Regions from separate parts of the Streptomyces sp. NPDC053432 genome, predicted to be linked through region 1. Evidence: riboswitches for the same ligand, from Rfam matches in the RefSeq annotation. Region 1 holds a riboswitch; the other holds the start of a gene.

The links. A riboswitch is a leader RNA that binds a small molecule or an ion and turns the genes downstream of it on or off. The one in region 1 is predicted to bind cobalamin.
Region 2: it holds a riboswitch for cobalamin, as region 1 does, so the genes downstream of both, cobN (cobaltochelatase subunit CobN) here and ACZ6Y1_RS17845 (ribonucleoside-diphosphate reductase subunit alpha) in region 1, are expected to answer to the same signal.

What each region holds. Positions count from the first base shown of each region.
Region 1 is NZ_JBVJKF010000009.1:247,504-255,909, reverse strand. Features, by position in the region: gene ACZ6Y1_RS17875 (extracellular solute-binding protein) at 1-1,257, opposite strand, end outside; gene ACZ6Y1_RS17870 (GntR family transcriptional regulator) at 1,546-2,310, shown strand; gene ACZ6Y1_RS17865 (carbon starvation CstA family protein) at 2,431-4,653, shown strand; gene ACZ6Y1_RS17860 (YbdD/YjiX family protein) at 4,650-4,844, shown strand; gene ACZ6Y1_RS17855 (Uma2 family endonuclease) at 4,894-5,478, opposite strand; gene ACZ6Y1_RS17850 (GNAT family N-acetyltransferase) at 5,557-6,051, shown strand; adenosylcobalamin-variant (AdoCbl-variant) riboswitch at 6,116-6,192, shown strand; gene ACZ6Y1_RS17845 (ribonucleoside-diphosphate reductase subunit alpha) at 6,347-8,406, shown strand, end outside.
Region 2 is NZ_JBVJKF010000003.1:47,504-55,909, reverse strand. Features, by position in the region: gene ACZ6Y1_RS06420 (precorrin-2 C(20)-methyltransferase) at 1-41, opposite strand, end outside; gene ACZ6Y1_RS06415 (precorrin-8X methylmutase) at 38-685, opposite strand; gene ACZ6Y1_RS06410 (cobalamin biosynthesis protein CobG) at 682-1,926, opposite strand; cobalamin riboswitch at 2,352-2,478, shown strand; gene cobN (cobaltochelatase subunit CobN) at 2,519-6,178, shown strand; gene ACZ6Y1_RS06400 (hypothetical protein) at 6,296-6,517, opposite strand; gene ACZ6Y1_RS06395 (ABC transporter ATP-binding protein) at 6,892-8,406, shown strand, end outside.

The sequences.
Region 1 (8,406 bases):
CGCGTCGGCGGCGGCGCCGGCCTTGGCGGCGTCCTCACCGTTCAGGACCTTGGTCATGAACTCCTTGACGGGGTTCGGCTCGGTCTCGACGTTCGCCCAGCCCGCGGTGACCGGGGTGATCTTGCCGTTGGCGCCGGCCTTGGCCATCGACTCGGCGAAGGAGCCCGCGGCGGGGGCGAAGTTCGCACCCGCCTGGTTCGGGAGCAGCGCGCCCTTGGTCTCGGCGGCGTACTTGGTCATCTGGTCCTTGCCGGCGGCGAGGGCCAGCCACTCCTTGGCGAGCTCCTTGTTCTTGGAGCGCTCGGCCACGGCGAGGTTGGAGCCGCCGAGGAAGACGGTGCCGGGCTTGTCGGCGGTCTTGCCCGGGATCGGGAAGAAGCCGAAGTCGGCCTCCTTGCCCGCGTCCTTGAGGGCCTTCTCCGCTCCGGAGGCCTCCCAGCCGAGACCGATCCAGGAGGCGACGCCGCCCTTGGGGATGATGTCGGTGGACTGCTGCGGGGTGGCCTCGTCCTTGTCCTTCGGGGCGGTGGAGAAGGAGGCGAGCTTCTTGTAGAACTCCATCGCGGAGGCGGCCTGCGGGGTGCCCAGCTGGCCCTTCCACTTGCCGCCGTCCTTGACGGCCAGGTCGCCGCCCTCGTCCCAGATGAAGCCGGCGAGGACGTACCAGCTCTGGCCGGGCAGGTAGATCGGCTGGGTGGCCGGGTCGGCCGCCTTCAGCTTCTCCAGGCCGGCCACCCACTCGTCGCGGGTCTTGGGCGCGGTGACGCCGGCCTTCTCGAAGGCCTTCTTGTCGTAGACGACGACGCGGTTGGCCGCGTACCAGGGAGCGGAGTAGAGCTTGCCGTCGATCTCGGACGAGGCCATCATGCCCTTGGACCAGGCGTCGGCGCCGAGCTTGGCCTTGTCCTTGGTCAGGTCGGCGAGGCCGCCGGTGACCGCGTAGCCGGCGGTCTGGGTGTTGCCGAGCTCAAGGACGTCCGGCGGGTTGTTCTCGGAAAGGGCCGTGGTGACCTTCTCCTGGATGCCGGTCCACTTCTGCTCCTCGACCTTGACCGTGACACCGGGGTGCTTGGCCGAGAACTCCTTGTTGACCTCGTCGAGCCAGGCCTTGGGCGCGGAACCGTCCATCACCCAGACGGTGATCTCCTTGGCGCCACCCGCGTCGGCCTTCCCCTTGTCGTCGCCGCCGTTGCCGCACGCCGCGACTCCGACCATCATGCCCGCGACACCGACCGCCGCAATGAGCTTGCGCTTCACGCCACCCTCCTCGGGGATGCTGCCTGCAACTTCCCTCGCCCGCCGCGGTGACGTACCAAGTACTGCCCGTGGGGCCGGGATCCGATCCATATTGGTGTAGACCAGTAGCTGGAGCTTGGCCTAGACCTTTAGGGGTGTCAAGGGTCTAATGAGCGGGTGTCCGGTCCGTTATCGGACCGACACCTGGACAGAGAGAAAGCCTGTCCCCCCGCACGTGTCACGATGTGACCGCACATATCGGAGGAGCCGGTGACGGCAGCGAAACTGGAGTCGGGAAGGCGGGCGGCGATGGCCACCGAAGGGGCGATCACGGAGCCGGAAGGCGGGGCGGCCACTCGCACGGCGCGTGTACCCAAGTACTACCGACTCAAGCGGCACTTGCTCGACATGACCGAGACACTGCCGCCCGGGACCCCGGTCCCGCCCGAGCGCACGCTCGCGGCCGAATTCGACACCTCGCGGACCACCGTCCGCCAGGCCCTCCAGGAACTGGTCGTGGAGGGACGGCTCGAGCGGATCCAGGGCAAGGGCACCTTCGTCGCCAAGCCCAAGGTCTCCCAGGCGCTGCAACTCACCTCGTACACCGAGGACATGCGGGCCCAGGGCCTGGAACCGACCTCCCAGCTCCTCGACATCGGCTACGTGACGGCCGACGACACCCTCGCCGGGCTACTGAAGATCAACACCGGCGGCCGGGTCCTGCGCATCGAGCGGCTGCGCCTGGCCAGCGGCGAGCCGATGGCCATCGAGACCACCCACCTCTCGGCCAAGCGCTTCCCCGCACTGCGCCGTTCGCTCGCCAAGTACACCTCGCTGTACACCGCCCTGGCCGAGGTGTACGACGTGCACCTGGCCGAGGCGGAGGAGACCATCGAGACCTCGCTGGCCACGCCGCGCGAGGCCGGCCTGCTCGGCACCGACGTCGGCCTGCCGATGCTGATGCTCTCCCGCCACTCCCTGGACGCCGACGGCGAGCCGGTGGAGTGGGTGCGGTCCGTGTACCGCGGCGACCGCTACAAGTTCGTCGCCAGGCTGAAGCGCCCCGCCGTCTGACGAGGGGCGTCCGGCAGTCGCCGTGCCCATACCGTTATACGGACGGGGTCTTACGCTGACCGGCCGATCCCCCGTAGATTCCCTGCGCTTACGCAGATGATCGACGAGGGGACGAGGGTCATGGCCGAACCGGAAGCAACAGGGACACAACGGGACGTGGCGAGTCCGGGCACCACACCCGGCTCGCCCTCTCCGAAGTCCGTCGCCGTATGGGTGCTCGTCGCACTCGTCGGCGCCGCCGGGTGGGGCGTGCTCGCCCTCTCCCGCGGCGAGGAGATCTCCGCCGCCTGGCTGCTCGCGGCCGCGGTCGGCTCCTACGCCATCGGCTACCGCTTCTACGCGCGTTTCATCGCGAACCGCGTGCTGAAGGTGGACGCCACCCGGGCCACCCCCGCCGAACGCCTCGACAACGGTGTCGACTTCCACCCCACCGACCGCCGGGTGCTCTTCGGCCACCACTTCGCCGCCGTCGCCGGCGCCGGCCCGCTCGTCGGCCCCGTGCTCGCCGCGCAGATGGGCTACCTGCCGGGCACCATCTGGATCGTCGCGGGCGTCATCTTCGCCGGCGCCGTCCAGGACATGGTCACGCTGTTCTTCTCCACCCGCCGCGACGGCCGCTCCCTCGGCCAGATGGCCCGTGACGAGATCGGCCCGATCGGCGGAGCCGCCGCCCTGGTCGCCGTGTTCACCATCATGATCATCCTGCTGGCCGTGCTCGGCCTGGTCATCGTGAACGCCCTGGCGCACTCCCCGTGGGGCGTCTTCTCCATCGGCATGACCATCCCGATCGCCCTCTTCATGGGCTTCTACCTGCGCGTACTGCGGCCGGGCCGGGTCACCGAGGTCTCCGTCATCGGCGTCGCGCTGCTGCTCCTCGCCATCGTCGCGGGCGGCTGGGTCGCCGAGTCCTCGCTGGCGTCCACCTTCACGCTGGAGAAGGAGACGCTGGTCATCTGGATGATCGGCTACGGCTTCGTCGCGTCGGTGCTGCCGGTGTGGATGCTTCTCGCGCCCCGCGACTACCTCTCCACCTTCATGAAGGTCGGCACCATCGCACTGATGGCGCTGGGCGTGGTCATCGCCATGCCGACCCTGAAGATGCCCGCGGTCACCGACTTCGCGGCCCGTGGCGACGGCCCGGTCTTCGCCGGGTCGATGTTCCCCTTCGTCTTCATCACCATCGCGTGCGGGGCCCTGTCCGGCTTCCACTCGCTGGTCTCCTCGGGCACCACCCCGAAGATGATCCAGAAGGAGACCCAGGTCCGGGTCATCGGCTACGGCGCGATGCTCACGGAGTCGTTCGTCGCCATCATGGCGATGATCGCGGCCACCATCATCGATCCCGGTCTGTTCTTCGCGGTGAACTCCCCCGGCGGCGTCATCGGCACCACGGTCCAGAGCGCCTCGCAGGCGGTGACCCACTTCGGCTTCGCGATCAGCCCGGAGGCGCTCGCGCAGGCCGCCAAGGACGTCGAGGAGGCGAGCCTGCTCTCCCGCACCGGTGGCGCGCCGACCTTCGCACTCGGAATGTCGGAGATCTTCTCGTCCGTGATCGGCGGCGCGGGGATGAAGGCCTTCTGGTATCACTTCGCCATCATGTTCGAGGCGCTGTTCATCCTGACGACCGTCGACGCGGGCACCCGCGTGGGGCGGTTCATGCTCCAGGACACCCTCGGCAACGTGCACAAGTCCTTCAAGGACGTCAGCTGGAAGCCCGGCGTGTGGATCGCCAGCGCCGTCGTCGTCGGCGGCTGGGGCTACTTCCTCTGGGTCGGCATCAAGGACCCGCTGGGCGGCATCAACCAGCTCTTCCCGCTGTTCGGCATCGCGAACCAGCTCCTCGCCGCCGTCGCCCTGGCCGTCTGCACCACGCTGCTGGTCAAGTCCGGCCGGCTCAAGTGGGCCTGGGTGACCGGCGTTCCGCTGGCATGGGACGTGGCCGTGACGCTGACCGCGAGCTACCAGAAGGTCTTCTCGGACGACGTGAAGGTCGGCTTCTTCGCGCAGCGCGACAAGTACCAGGGCGGGATCGACGCGGGCAAGGTGCTGCCGCCCGCCAAGACCATGGACGACATGCACACCGTGGTCACCAACGCCACGGTGGACGGCGTGCTGTCGGCACTGTTCGCGGCACTGATCATCATCGTGCTGGCCGACGCCGCCCGGACCTGCTTCAAGGCGGTCTCCGACCCGGAGTCGGTGCGGCTGTCCGAGGTCCCGTGGACCGAGTCGAAGATCGTCGCCCCGGCCGGGCTGATCCCGACCGCGGCCGAACGGGCCGAGCTCGCCGCGGCGGGCCTGGACTCGGGCGGCGGACGGGCCAAGGAACCGGCGGCGTCGTGAGCGTGCGCGACGCGCTGGCCCGCGTCCGGTACTTCGTACGGGAGTTCTCGGGCGAGGCGGCCTACGACCGGTACGTAGCCCACGCCCGGTCCCACGACCCGCAGGCGGCCGTCCCCACCCGGCGCGAGTTCGAACGCGCCCGCACGGACGCCCGCGAGGCGGACCCCCGCGAGGGCTTCCGCTGCTGCTGAGCGCAGCCCGAAGGGCCCCGCCGAGTACGGCGGGGCCCTTCGCCGTTCGTCAGCGCACCCAGTCCTTGAGGGGCTCGGTCCGGAGGGTGATCCCGACGGGCTCGGGAAGGTTGACTTCCCTGCCGAAGGGAACGGTGCGGACGGTCTCGTAGCGCTCGCCGTCAGGGTCGCTGTGAACGAGAACCTGGCACTTGAGCCGGTCGATGAGCAGGTACACGGGGATACCGGTCTCCGCGTAGGCGCGCGGCTTCTCGACCCGGTCGCGCCGCTCGGTGTCGGAGTCCCACGAGGTCACCTCGACGGCCATCAGGATCGAGTTCGGATCCACCCAGTCGCCCTGCCCGACGAAGGCGTCTTCGTGTGCCAGGACCCCATCCGGAATGGCGCGCCCTTCCCGGTGCTGTTCGGCCTTGATCCCCTGCCCGGCGTGCAGCCAGAACCCCGGACGGTGTTGGATGCAGATCCGCGACAGCCATACGATGATCCGCCCGTGGTCCCCGTCAGGCATGGCCTTGCTCCTCAGCACCCCACCGATGAATTCCAGTCGCAGCCCCTCCTCCTCGCGGGCCGCTATCCGGGCCAGGTGCTCGAACGCTTCGGTCGTCATGTGGGGGCGTTCGGTCATGACGGTCATGCCTCGCTCGCCTTCCTCGACGGTGCTGCCTCCGACGATAGCGCCGACCGCCGACACCCGTCCGGCACACTCGACCGCATGGACATCCTGATCAGGGCGGCCCGACCCGCCGAATACGAACAGCTCGGCGAGATCACCGCGCAGGCCTACCTGGGCGACGGGCTCCTCGGCTCCGGCGAGGCGTTCTACGCGGGCGTGCTGCGCGACGTCGCCGGGCGGGCCGCCCACGGCGAGGTGCTCGTGGCCGCCCACGAGGGGGCCGTGCTCGGCGGGGTGACCTTCGCCCCGCCCGGGAGCCCGCTCGCCGACATCGCCGGGCCCGGCGAGGCGGAGTTCCGGATGCTGGCCGTCTCCCGGGAGGCGCGCGGACGCGGCGCGGGCGAGGCCCTGGTGCGGGCCTGCATGGCCCGGGCCCGGGAGCTGGAGGGCGTCACGCACCTGGTGCTCTCGACCCAGCGCGGCATGCAGGGCGCCCAACGGATCTACGAACGGCTCGGTTTCGTCCGCACGCCCGAGCGGGACTGGGCGCCCGTTCCCGGGCTGACCCTGCTCACCTACCGTCTGGAGCTGTAACCGCAGCGACACAACATCTAGGGGGTCGCGCAGGACGCGGCCCCCACATGTATGCTCATCCTCGCTGTCGCCGCAGGGGAATCCGGTGCGAATCCGGAACTGTCCCGCAACGGTATGAAAAGTCCGAGGACCTGCCGACGGTGCACCCGGGTCGACCGAACCGGGTGCCGATACGTCCGGGCTTCGAGGTTGGGCCGGTGGACGCCGTGCGGTGTTACGCGTACCTGCCACGCCCGCACGCGCTCCCCCGCGTCCGCCCGCCGTCGCCCGGGCCGAGCGAGGGAGAGCTCCCGCCGTGACCATCGCGCCTTCCGCACCGCGCGCCGAGTCCGTTTCTGGCGACAACACCGAGGGCCCGGGGGCCGCGCTGCTGCGTACCCTCACCGAACTGACGGCGGACCTCCCCGACACCGACCCCGGCCGGGTGGCCGCCGCCGCGCTGCGCGGCCGCAGCTCCACGGCCGACGAGGCCGAACTGCGCGGCCTGGCCACCGAGGCCGCCGCGGGCCTGATCTCCGAGGACCCGGCGTACTCGAAGCTCGCCGCCCGGCTGCTGACGCTGGCCGTCCGCGACGAGGCCGCCGGCCAGGGCTCCACCTCCTTCTCCGGTTCCGTCGAGGTCGGCCACCGCGAGGGCCTCATCGCCGACCGCACGGCCGAGTTCGTCCGCGCCCACGCGGCCCGGCTGGACTCGCTGGTCGAGCACTCCCTCGCCGAGGGCGCGGACGACCGCTTCGGCTTCTTCGGCCTGCGCACCCTGCACAGCCGCTACCTGCTGCGCCACCCCCTCACCCGCCAGGTGATCGAGACCCCGCAGTACTTCATGCTGCGCGTGGCCTGCGGCCTCGCCGCGGACGAGAGCGTCCGGGCCGTCGAGGAGGTGGCCTCGCTGTACCGGCTGATGAGCCGCCTCGACTACCTGCCCTCCTCCCCCACGCTCTTCAACTCCGGCACCCGGCACCCGCAGATGTCCTCCTGCTACCTGCTGGACTCCCCGCTGGACGAGCTCGACTCGATCTACGACCGCTACCACCAGGTCGCCCGCCTCTCCAAGCACGCCGGCGGCATCGGCCTCTCGTACTCCCGCATCCGCGCCCGCGGTTCGCTGATCCGCGGCACCAACGGCCACTCCAACGGCATCGTGCCGTTCCTGAAGACGCTGGACGCCTCCGTCGCCGCCGTGAACCAGGGCGGCCGCCGCAAGGGCGCCGCCGCCGTCTACCTGGAGACCTGGCACGCGGACATCGAGGAGTTCCTGGAGCTCCGCGACAACACCGGTGAGGACCAGCGCCGTACGCACAACCTGAACCTCGCCCACTGGGTGCCGGACGAGTTCATGCGCCGCGTGAACGCCGACGCCGACTGGTCGCTGTTCTCCCCGGCCGACGTCCCCGAGCTGGTCGACCTGTGGGGCGACGCGTTCGACGCCGCCTACCGCAAGGCCGAGGAGTCGGGCCTGGCCCGCAAGACCATGCCCGCCCGCGACCTGTACGGCCGGATGATGCGCACCCTCGCGCAGACCGGCCAGGGCTGGATGACCTTCAAGGACGCCTCCAACCGCACGGCGAACCAGACCGCCGAGCCCGGCACGGTCGTCCACTCCTCCAACCTGTGCACCGAGATCATCGAGGTCACGAACGACGGGGAGACCGCCGTCTGCAACCTCGGCTCGGTCAACCTCGGCGCCTTCGTCGTGGACGGCGGGATCGACTGGGAGCGGATCGACGAGACCGTCCGCACCGCCGTCACCTTCCTCGACCGCGTGGTGGACATCAACTTCTACCCGACCGAGCAGGCGGGCCGCTCCAACGCCCGCTGGCGACCGGTCGGCCTGGGCGCCATGGGCCTCCAGGACGTCTTCTTCAAGCTGAAGCTGCCCTTCGACTCCGCCGAGGCGAAGGCGCTGTCCACGAAGCTCTCCGAGCGCATCATGCTGGCCGCGTACGAGGCCTCGTGCGACCTCGCCGAGCGCAGCGGCCCGCTGCCCGCGTGGCAGCAGACCCGCACCGCGCGCGGCGTCCTGCACCCGGACCACTACGAGACCGAGCTGAACTGGCCGGAGCGCTGGGACGCCCTGCGCGCCCGCGTCGCCAAGACCGGCATGCGCAACTCGCTGCTCCTCGCGATCGCCCCGACGGCGACGATCGCCTCGATCGCCGGCGTGTACGAGTGCATCGAGCCGCAGGTCTCCAACCTCTTCAAGCGCGAGACCCTGTCGGGCGAGTTCCTCCAGGTCAACGGCTACCTGGTGGAGGAGCTGAAGCAGCTCGGCGTGTGGGACGCCCAGACCCGCGAGGCGCTGCGCGACTCCTCCGGTTCGGTCCAGGGCTTCGGCTGGATCCCGGCGGAGGTGCG
Region 2 (8,406 bases), on a different contig from region 1:
CCGAGCCCGACCCCGTACAGCCGTCCCTTGCCGCCGCTCATTCGGCCACGCTCGCAATGGCGTTGAGGGCGGCGGCGGCGATGGCGCTGCCGCCGCGCCGCCCGCGCACGATCAGGTGGTCGAGCCCGGAGGGGTGCGCGGCGAGGGCGTCCTTGGATTCGGCCGCGCCGATGAAGCCGACGGGCACGCCGATGACGGCGGCGGGACGCGGGGCGCCCTCCTCCATCATCTCCAGCAGCCGGAAGAGCGCGGTGGGCGCGTTGCCGACGGCGATGACGGATCCCTCCAACAGGCCCCGGTCACGCCAGACTTCGAGGGCGGCGGCGCTGCGCGTGGTGCCCATCTTCGCGGCGAGCTCCGGCACGGCCGGGTCGGAGAGGGTGCAGATCACGTCGTTGTCGGCGGGCAGCCGCTTGCGGGTGACCCCGCTGGCGACCATCTGCACGTCGCACAGGATCGGCGCGCCGGCCTCCAGCGCGGCGCGGGCCCGCAGCACCACCTCGGGCGTGTACCCCAGGTCGCGGGGCAGGTCGGTCATCCCGCAGGCGTGAATCATGCGCACCGCGACCTGGGCGACCGAGGCGGGCAGCCCGGAGAGATCCGCCTCGGCGCGGATCGTGGCAAAGGACTGGCGGTAGATCGCGGCGCCGTCCTTCTCGTACTCGAACACGGTGTACTCGCTCATTTCTTCACTGCGGCTTCGGAATCTGAGGGGTTCGCGTGGCGCGCGGCCGACAGCGCGGCCGCCAGGTCTGCCGGCTCGCGGGACACTTCCCGCCCGTGCACGGACAACCGGTATCCGTCCCCCGTGGCGAGGGCGTCCACCCATTGCGTCCCCCGCGGGTGCCCGCACCTGCGCTCGCAGCCGGACCAGTGCACGGGCAGCTCGCCCGTCGCCACCCGTACGAGGGCACGCGCGTCGGCACGCACGTCCGCGAGGGACTTCGCGCAACCGGGCCGCCCGGTACAGGCGGTGACGGACCGCCAGGGACTGCCGGGGTCGGTGACGAGCCCGGGGTCGACGGCCGCCGGGGCGCCGCCCGTGACGACGATGCTGCGCCAGGGCGTGATCCGCAGGTCTCCCGGCAGCGTCCGCCACTGGGCGGTGGTGAGCCGGCCGAGCGGGACCAGCACGCAGAGCGCGTCCCCGTGGGCCCCGGGGGCGGGCGGCGGCGCGCACGGCCCGGCCGCGTCGGCAACGTACCGGGCGGGGATCCCGAAACCGTCCAGCACCCGGCCGAACTCACCGGTGTCCAGGGCGTGTTCGCCGGTCAGCTCGGCCACGCGCCAGGCCCGGGTCCCGGCCTCCGCGACGGCGTCGAGGAGGTGGTGGGCGGCCAGCAGGGCGGCCCGGGGCGCGTCCTCGGCCCGGACCTCGACGGCGTCGCGGGCCGCGCCGAGGCGCAGCAGCGTACGGCCGTCGGCGTCGGGGCCGAGGAGGGTGATGTCGGGGTCGAGGGCGGCGACGTCCCCACGGCCGTCGTCGACGGCGAACAGGAACCGCCCGGACAGGGCGGTGACGCGGGCGTCGGCGCAGAGCAGTGCGTCGAGCGCCGTCGCCGGGCCGGGGTCGGCGAGCGGGGAGGCGACGATGTTGCGCACCCGCTCGTGGGCCGGGGCGGGCAGCAGCCCGGCCGCGTCGAGCAACTCGGCGAGCCCGCCCCCGCACCCGTCGGCGAGGCCGCGCAGCTGTACGTTCCCGCGCGAGGTGAGCTCCAGGTGCCCGTCCCCGAACCGGTCGGCGGCGACCGCCAGCGCGGCGGCCTGCGACGCGGTCAGCAGCCCGCCGGGGATCCGCACCCGCGCGAGGAACCCGTCGTCCGCGGCGTGCAGCCGCAGCGCGCCGGGGCAGGCGTCACCGCGGTCCCGTATGACGGGTTCGTCCCGCGATGCGGCGACAGGGGGCTGGGGCATGGCGGCGAGCATACCTACGTTTCCGCTCCCCCGACCTGTGTCCGTCGCCACCCTGAGCACCCACACCGTCACCAACCCACCCCCGCCCAGCCAATCCAGGCCCGCCCAGCCAACCCACCCCCGGCCCAGCCAATCCAGGCCCGCCCGGCCAATCCACCCCCGGCCCAGCCAATCCAGCCCCCGCCCGGCCAATCCAGCCCCCGCCCGGCCAATCCAGCCCCGCCGGCGTTTGAGGCGCGGGGTCCGGGGCAGAGCCCCGGCAACGGACCCGCACCCGAACGCCCCAGCCGGCGCAGCACAACGGCAGAGCCCCGGCAACGGCCCCGCACCCGAACCGCCCCGCCGGCGCAGCACAACGGCAGAGCCCCGGCAACCGCCCCCACCCCCCACCTCGCCCGGCCAGGGCAAAGCCCCCCTAGGATGACCCCCGGCGGCGCCACACGGTCCGCCATCGCCGAGGACGGCGACATGGGAGGAAGCCCGGTGCGATTCCGGCGCGGTCCCGCCACTGTGAATCCCGCGGAGCGACCCGCGGGGTGAGTCAGGAACTCCCGCTGTCCTCACTGCCCGGGGCGCGGAAACCCCGAGGAAGGCCTGCCGCCGCATGATCCTGCTGCTGTCGACGTCCGACACCGATCTGCTCAGCGCCCGCGCCGCGAACCTGGCCGCGAACACCGCCGCCACCGCGGACACCGCCGCCACCGGCGACACCGCCGTCCCGTACCGGTTCGCGAACCCCTCCCGGCTGCCCCTCGACGACCTCCCCGCGCTCCTCGACGGGGTCGACCTGGTCGTCGTACGCCTCCTCGGCGGCCTGCGCGCCTGGCAGGACGGCCTCGACGTCCTCCTCGCCCCGGGCCAGACCCGCCCGGTCGTCGTCCTGACCGGCGAACAGGCTCCCGACGCCCAGCTGATGGAGGCCTCCACGGTCCCCATCGGCATCGCGGCCGAGGCGCACGCCTACCTCGCGCACGGCGGCCCGGCCAACCTCGGGCAGCTGGCCCGCTTCCTCTCGGACACCGTCCTCCTCACCGGCCACGGCTTCGAGCCCCCGGCCGCCGCCCCCACCTGGGGCTCCCTGGAGCGCACCTCCACGCAGACCACCGGCCCCGCCATCGCGGTGCTCTACTACCGCGCCCACCAGATGTCCGGCAACACCGCCTTCGTGCACGCCCTCTGCGACGCGATCGAGGCCCAGGGCGCCCGGCCGCTCCCCCTGTACGTCTCCTCCCTGCGCACCCCGGAGCCGGAGCTCCTCCAGGCCCTGGAGTCCGCGGACGCGATCGTCACCACCGTCCTCGCCGCCGGCGGCACCAAGCCCGCCACCGCCTCCGCGGGCGGAGACGACGAGTCCTGGGACGCCGGCGCCCTCGCCGCCCTCGGCGTGCCGATCCTCCAGGCCCTGTGCCTGACCGGCTCCCGTTCCGCCTGGGAGGAGAACGACGAGGGCCTGTCCCCCCTCGACGCCGCCACCCAGGTCGCCGTACCCGAGTTCGACGGCCGCCTGATCACGGTCCCGTTCTCCTTCAAGGAGCTCGACGAGGACGGTCTGCCCGCCTACGTCGCCGACCCCGAACGCGCCGCCCGCGTCGCCGGCATCGCGGTGCGCCACGCCCGCCTGCGCCACACCGACCGCCGTGACAAGCGGATCGCGCTGGTCCTCTCCGCGTACCCGACCAAGCACTCCCGCATCGGCAACGCGGTCGGCCTGGACACCCCGGCCAGCGCCGTGGAGCTGCTGCGCACCCTCATCTCCCACGGCTACGACTTCGGTCCGGCCGCCGAGATCCCCGGCCTGGTCTCCGGCGACGGCGACGAGCTGATCCGCGCGCTCATCGAGGCCGGCGGCCACGACCAGGACTGGCTGACCGAGGAGCAGTTGGCGCGCAACCCCGTCCGCATCCCGGCGGCGGACTACAAGCGCTGGTACTCCGAGCTGCCCGCCGACCTGCGCGAGAGCGTCGAGGAGCACTGGGGCGAGGCGCCGGGAAACATGTTCGTCGACCGCTCCGCCAACCCGGAGGGCGACATCGTCCTGGCCGCCCTGCGCCGCGGCAACCTCCTGATCCTGATCCAGCCGCCGCGCGGCTTCGGCGAGAACCCGATCGCGATCTACCACGACCCGGACCTGCCGCCGTCGCACCACTACCTGGCGGCGTACCGCTGGATCCAGGCGGCGGCGGCCGACGGCGGCTTCGGTGCCGACGCGATGATCCACCTGGGCAAGCACGGCAACCTGGAGTGGCTCCCGGGCAAGAACGCCGGCCTGTCCGCCTCCTGCGCCCCCGACGCGGCCCTCGGCGACCTGCCCCTCATCTACCCGTTCCTGGTCAACGACCCGGGCGAGGGCACCCAGGCCAAGCGCCGCGTCCACGCGACCCTCATCGACCACCTCGTCCCGCCGATGGCGCGCGCCGAGTCGTACGGCGACATCGCCCGCCTGGAGCAGCACCTGGACGAGTACGCGCAGATCAGCGCCATGGACCCGGCCAAGCTCCCGGCCATCCGCGCGCAGATCTGGACCCTGATCCAGGCCGCGAAGCTCGACCACGACCTGGGCCTGGACGAGCGCCCGGACGACGACGGCTTCGACGACTTCCTCCTGCACGTCGACGGCTGGCTGTGCGAGGTCAAGGACGCCCAGATCCGCGACGGTCTGCACGTCCTCGGCGGCGCCCCGGCCGGCGAGTCCCGCGTCAACCTGGTCCTCGCGATCCTGCGCGCCCGCCAGATCTGGGGCGGCACGACGGCCCTCCCGGGCCTGCGCGAGGCCCTCGGCCTGGACGAGTCCGCGGCCACCCGCACCTCGGCGGACACCGTCGAGGAGCAGGCCCGCGCCCTGGTCCGGGCCATGGAGGACGCGGACTGGTCCCTGGAGGCCGTACCCGCCGTGGCCGCGGGCCACCCCCAGGCGGTCGCCGACGTCCTGTCCTTCGCCGCCCGCGAGGTGGTCCCCCGCCTGGCCGGCACCACGGACGAGATCGCCCACGTGGTCTCGGCCCTGGACGGCGAGTTCGTCCCGGCGGGCCCCTCCGGTTCGCCCCTGCGCGGCCTGGTCAACGTCCTGCCGACGGGCCGCAACTTCTACTCGGTCGACCCGAAGGCCGTCCCCTCCCGCCTCGCCTGGGAGACGGGCCAGGCCCTCGCGGACTCCCTCCTCGCCCGCTACCGCGCGGACCACGACGACGAGTGGCCCGCCTCCGTCGGCCTGTCCCTGTGGGGTACGAGTGCGATGCGCACGGCGGGCGACGACGTGGCCGAGGCACTCGCCCTCCTGGGCGTCCGCCCGGTCTGGGACGAGGCCTCCCGCCGCGTGACCGGCCTTGAAGCCGTCCCGCTCGCCGAACTGGGCCGCCCCCGCATCGATGTGACCCTGCGCATCTCGGGCTTCTTCCGCGACGCGTTCCCGCACGTCATCGCCCTCCTGGACGACGCGGTCCGGCTGGCGGCCTCCCTGGACGAGCCGGCCGCGGAGAACTTCGTACGGGCGCACGCCCAGGCGGACCTGGCCGTCCACGGCGACGAACGCCGCGCGACGACCCGTATCTTCGGCTCCCGCCCGGGCACCTACGGCGCGGGCATCCTCCAGCTCATCGACTCCCGCGACTGGCGTACGGACGCCGACCTGGCCGAGGTCTACACGGTCTGGGGCGGCTACGCGTACGGCCGCGGCCTCGAAGGCCGCCCGGCCCGCGAGGAGATGGAGACGGCGTACAAGCGGATCACGGTCGCCGCCAAGAACACGGACACGCGCGAGCACGACATCGCGGACTCGGACGACTACTTCCAGTACCACGGCGGCATGGTGGCCACCGTCCGCGCCCTGCGCGGCACGGCCCCCGAGGCCTACATCGGGGACTCCACCCGCCCCGAGACGGTGAAGACCCGCACCCTGGTCGAGGAGACGAGCCGCGTCTTCCGCGCCCGCGTGGTCAACCCCAAGTGGATCGAGGCGATGCGCCGCCACGGCTACAAGGGCGCCTTCGAGCTCGCCGCGACGGTCGACTACCTCTTCGGCTACGACGCCACGACCGGCGTCATCGCGGACTGGATGTACGACAAGCTCACCGAGACCTACGTCCTCGACCCCGCCAACCGCGCGTTCCTGGAGGAGGCCAACCCCTGGGCGCTCCACGGCATCGCGGAACGCCTGCTGGAGGCCGAGTCCCGCGGGATGTGGGAGAAGCCGGACCCGCAGGTCCTCGAAGCCCTGCGCCAGGTCTACCTGGACACGGAGGGCAACCTCGAGGCCGAGGCGGAGTAACACCGCGCCGGGTCTCCGCCACGCAGACCGTCCTCCCCACCCCCTGGAAGGGTGAGGAGGACGGTCTTCTCACTGCCATGTCCACGGACCCCGAGTACGTGGACTGCGCCCGGCCGACTAGACCTTGACGGTCTGGTTCAGCGCCACGAGCGCCTGCGCCCACCGCGCGTACTTCAGCTGCCCGAAATCGGCGACGGTCCGCACCCCGAAGGCCTGGGCGAGCAGCTCGCCGTCCTTGTCGGTGACGCCCTTGAGTGCGGACACGGGAGCCGAAAGCACCTCGGAGAGGGGCTTCTCGGCCCACGCCTTGTCGAGCACCTTGTCCAGATCGATAGCCATGAGTGTTCCCTCCCGGAACGCCGGAACCACAACACGGACAAACTAACCTAATCCGACAATCACCCCATGCCCCGACACCCCGGGACATGCCCGGGCGCCACCCCCTCCGAGACGGGCGCAATCCCTCCAAGGGGGTCATCTCCACCTCCGGGTGGTTCGAACGCCGCGTCACGGAGCGCTGCCCGGGCGCCGCTTGGGGTCGGCCGCCGGTGCGGACGTGTGTGCGGGCGTTCGTTCCCCGGGAGCCGTGACGCCGCTCTGAGCAGCCACGTTCTTGCGGCGTCAGTTCGTGGCCGTGGCAGCTCGGGAGGAATCTTGCGATCCGTGCACGTACATGTGGTGTTCGACCCGGCACCGGGCGGAGGTGGCCGCGCATGAGGCTGCTCCGTAGGCCCGAGAGGGTTCAGCCCGCCGTCTCCGAGAGCGAGCGGCGGCTCTTCGGCGGGCCGTTGCGGTACGACGCCGGGTGGGCCGAACACGAGTACGCCCAGCTGGAGAGCCGGCTGATCAGTACGCTGCGGGCCATGCCCCGCATGGTCCGCGGGACCCTGCGGCTGGCCTGGGAGTGCGACCGCCGGGCCCTGCTCACCGTCGCCGTCGCCGAGGCCGGGCAGGGGGTGACCGCCGCCGTAGGGCTGCTCGTACTGAGCGACGTGCTGCGGACGCTGCTCGGCGCCGGGAGTCCCGGCGTCCGGTTGCACGCGGCCGGGCCCGCGCTCGCGGCCGGGGCGGTGGTCGCCGTACTCGGGGCCGTGCTGGCCTCGCGGTCGACGGCGGCGGCCGGACGGCTGGAGCCCAAGGTGGAGCGGGCCGCGCACGAGCAGTACCTGAAGGCCGCCGTCGAGGTGGAGCTGGAGGCCATCGAGGACGGGGAGTTCCGGCGGCTGCTCGACAGCGCGCAGTGGGGTCCTCCCTCGGCCCGCCGGACGGTGGGGGCGTGCGTGGCGACGCTGGGCGGAGTCGTCTCGCTGGTGGCCACCGGCGGGGTGCTGACCGTGCTGCACCCGCTGCTGCTGCCGATGCTGGTGCTGATCGCCGCCCCGCGCGGCTGGGGTGCGATGCGGGTGGCGCAGCGCCGGTACCTGTCCGTGATCACGTGGGCGGAACACGCCCGGGCCGCGCGGCTGCTCGGCCAGCTGCTGATCTCCCGTACGTCCGCCCCCGAGGTACGGGTGCACGGCGTCGGCCGTCATCTGCTCGGCCACTACCGCAACATGGGCGAGCACGCCGAGGGCGAGGCCACCCGCCTCGCCAAGGACAAGGCCGCCACCGAGCTGCTCGCCGCCGCCCTGTCCGGGGCGGCCGCGCTGGTCACGTACGGGGCGATGGGGGCGCTCATCGTCACCGGGCGGATGGATCTCGCCGTCGCCGGTACCGCGGTGATCGCGGTGCGCACCGGGTCGGCGAGTCTGGGCGCGCTCGTCGCCACCACCAACACCCTGCACGAGGAGTCCCTGTACGTACGGGACCTGGAACGGTTCGTCGCCGAGGCGGGGCGCAGGGCCATTCCGGCCGGCGGGCTGGCGCTGCCCGAGCGGCTCTCCGCCGTACGCCTCGACGGGGTCTGCTTCCGCTATCCGGACCGGGACGAACCCGCGCTGTCGGACGTCTCCCTCACCATCGAGGCGGGCACCGTCGTCGCCCTCGTCGGGGAGAACGGGTCGGGGAAGAGCACCCTCGTCAAACTCCTCGCCGGCCTGCACCTGCCCGACTCCGGGTCGCTGAGCTGGGACGGGGTGGACGTGCGGGAGGCCGACCGGGAGGCGGTCTTCGACCGGATCGCCCTCCTCACCCAGGACTTCGAGCGCTGGCCGGTGACCGCCCGTACGAACATCGCCATCGGCAGGCCCGAGGAGGACCCGGACCGGGCCGTGGAGCAGGCCGCGAAG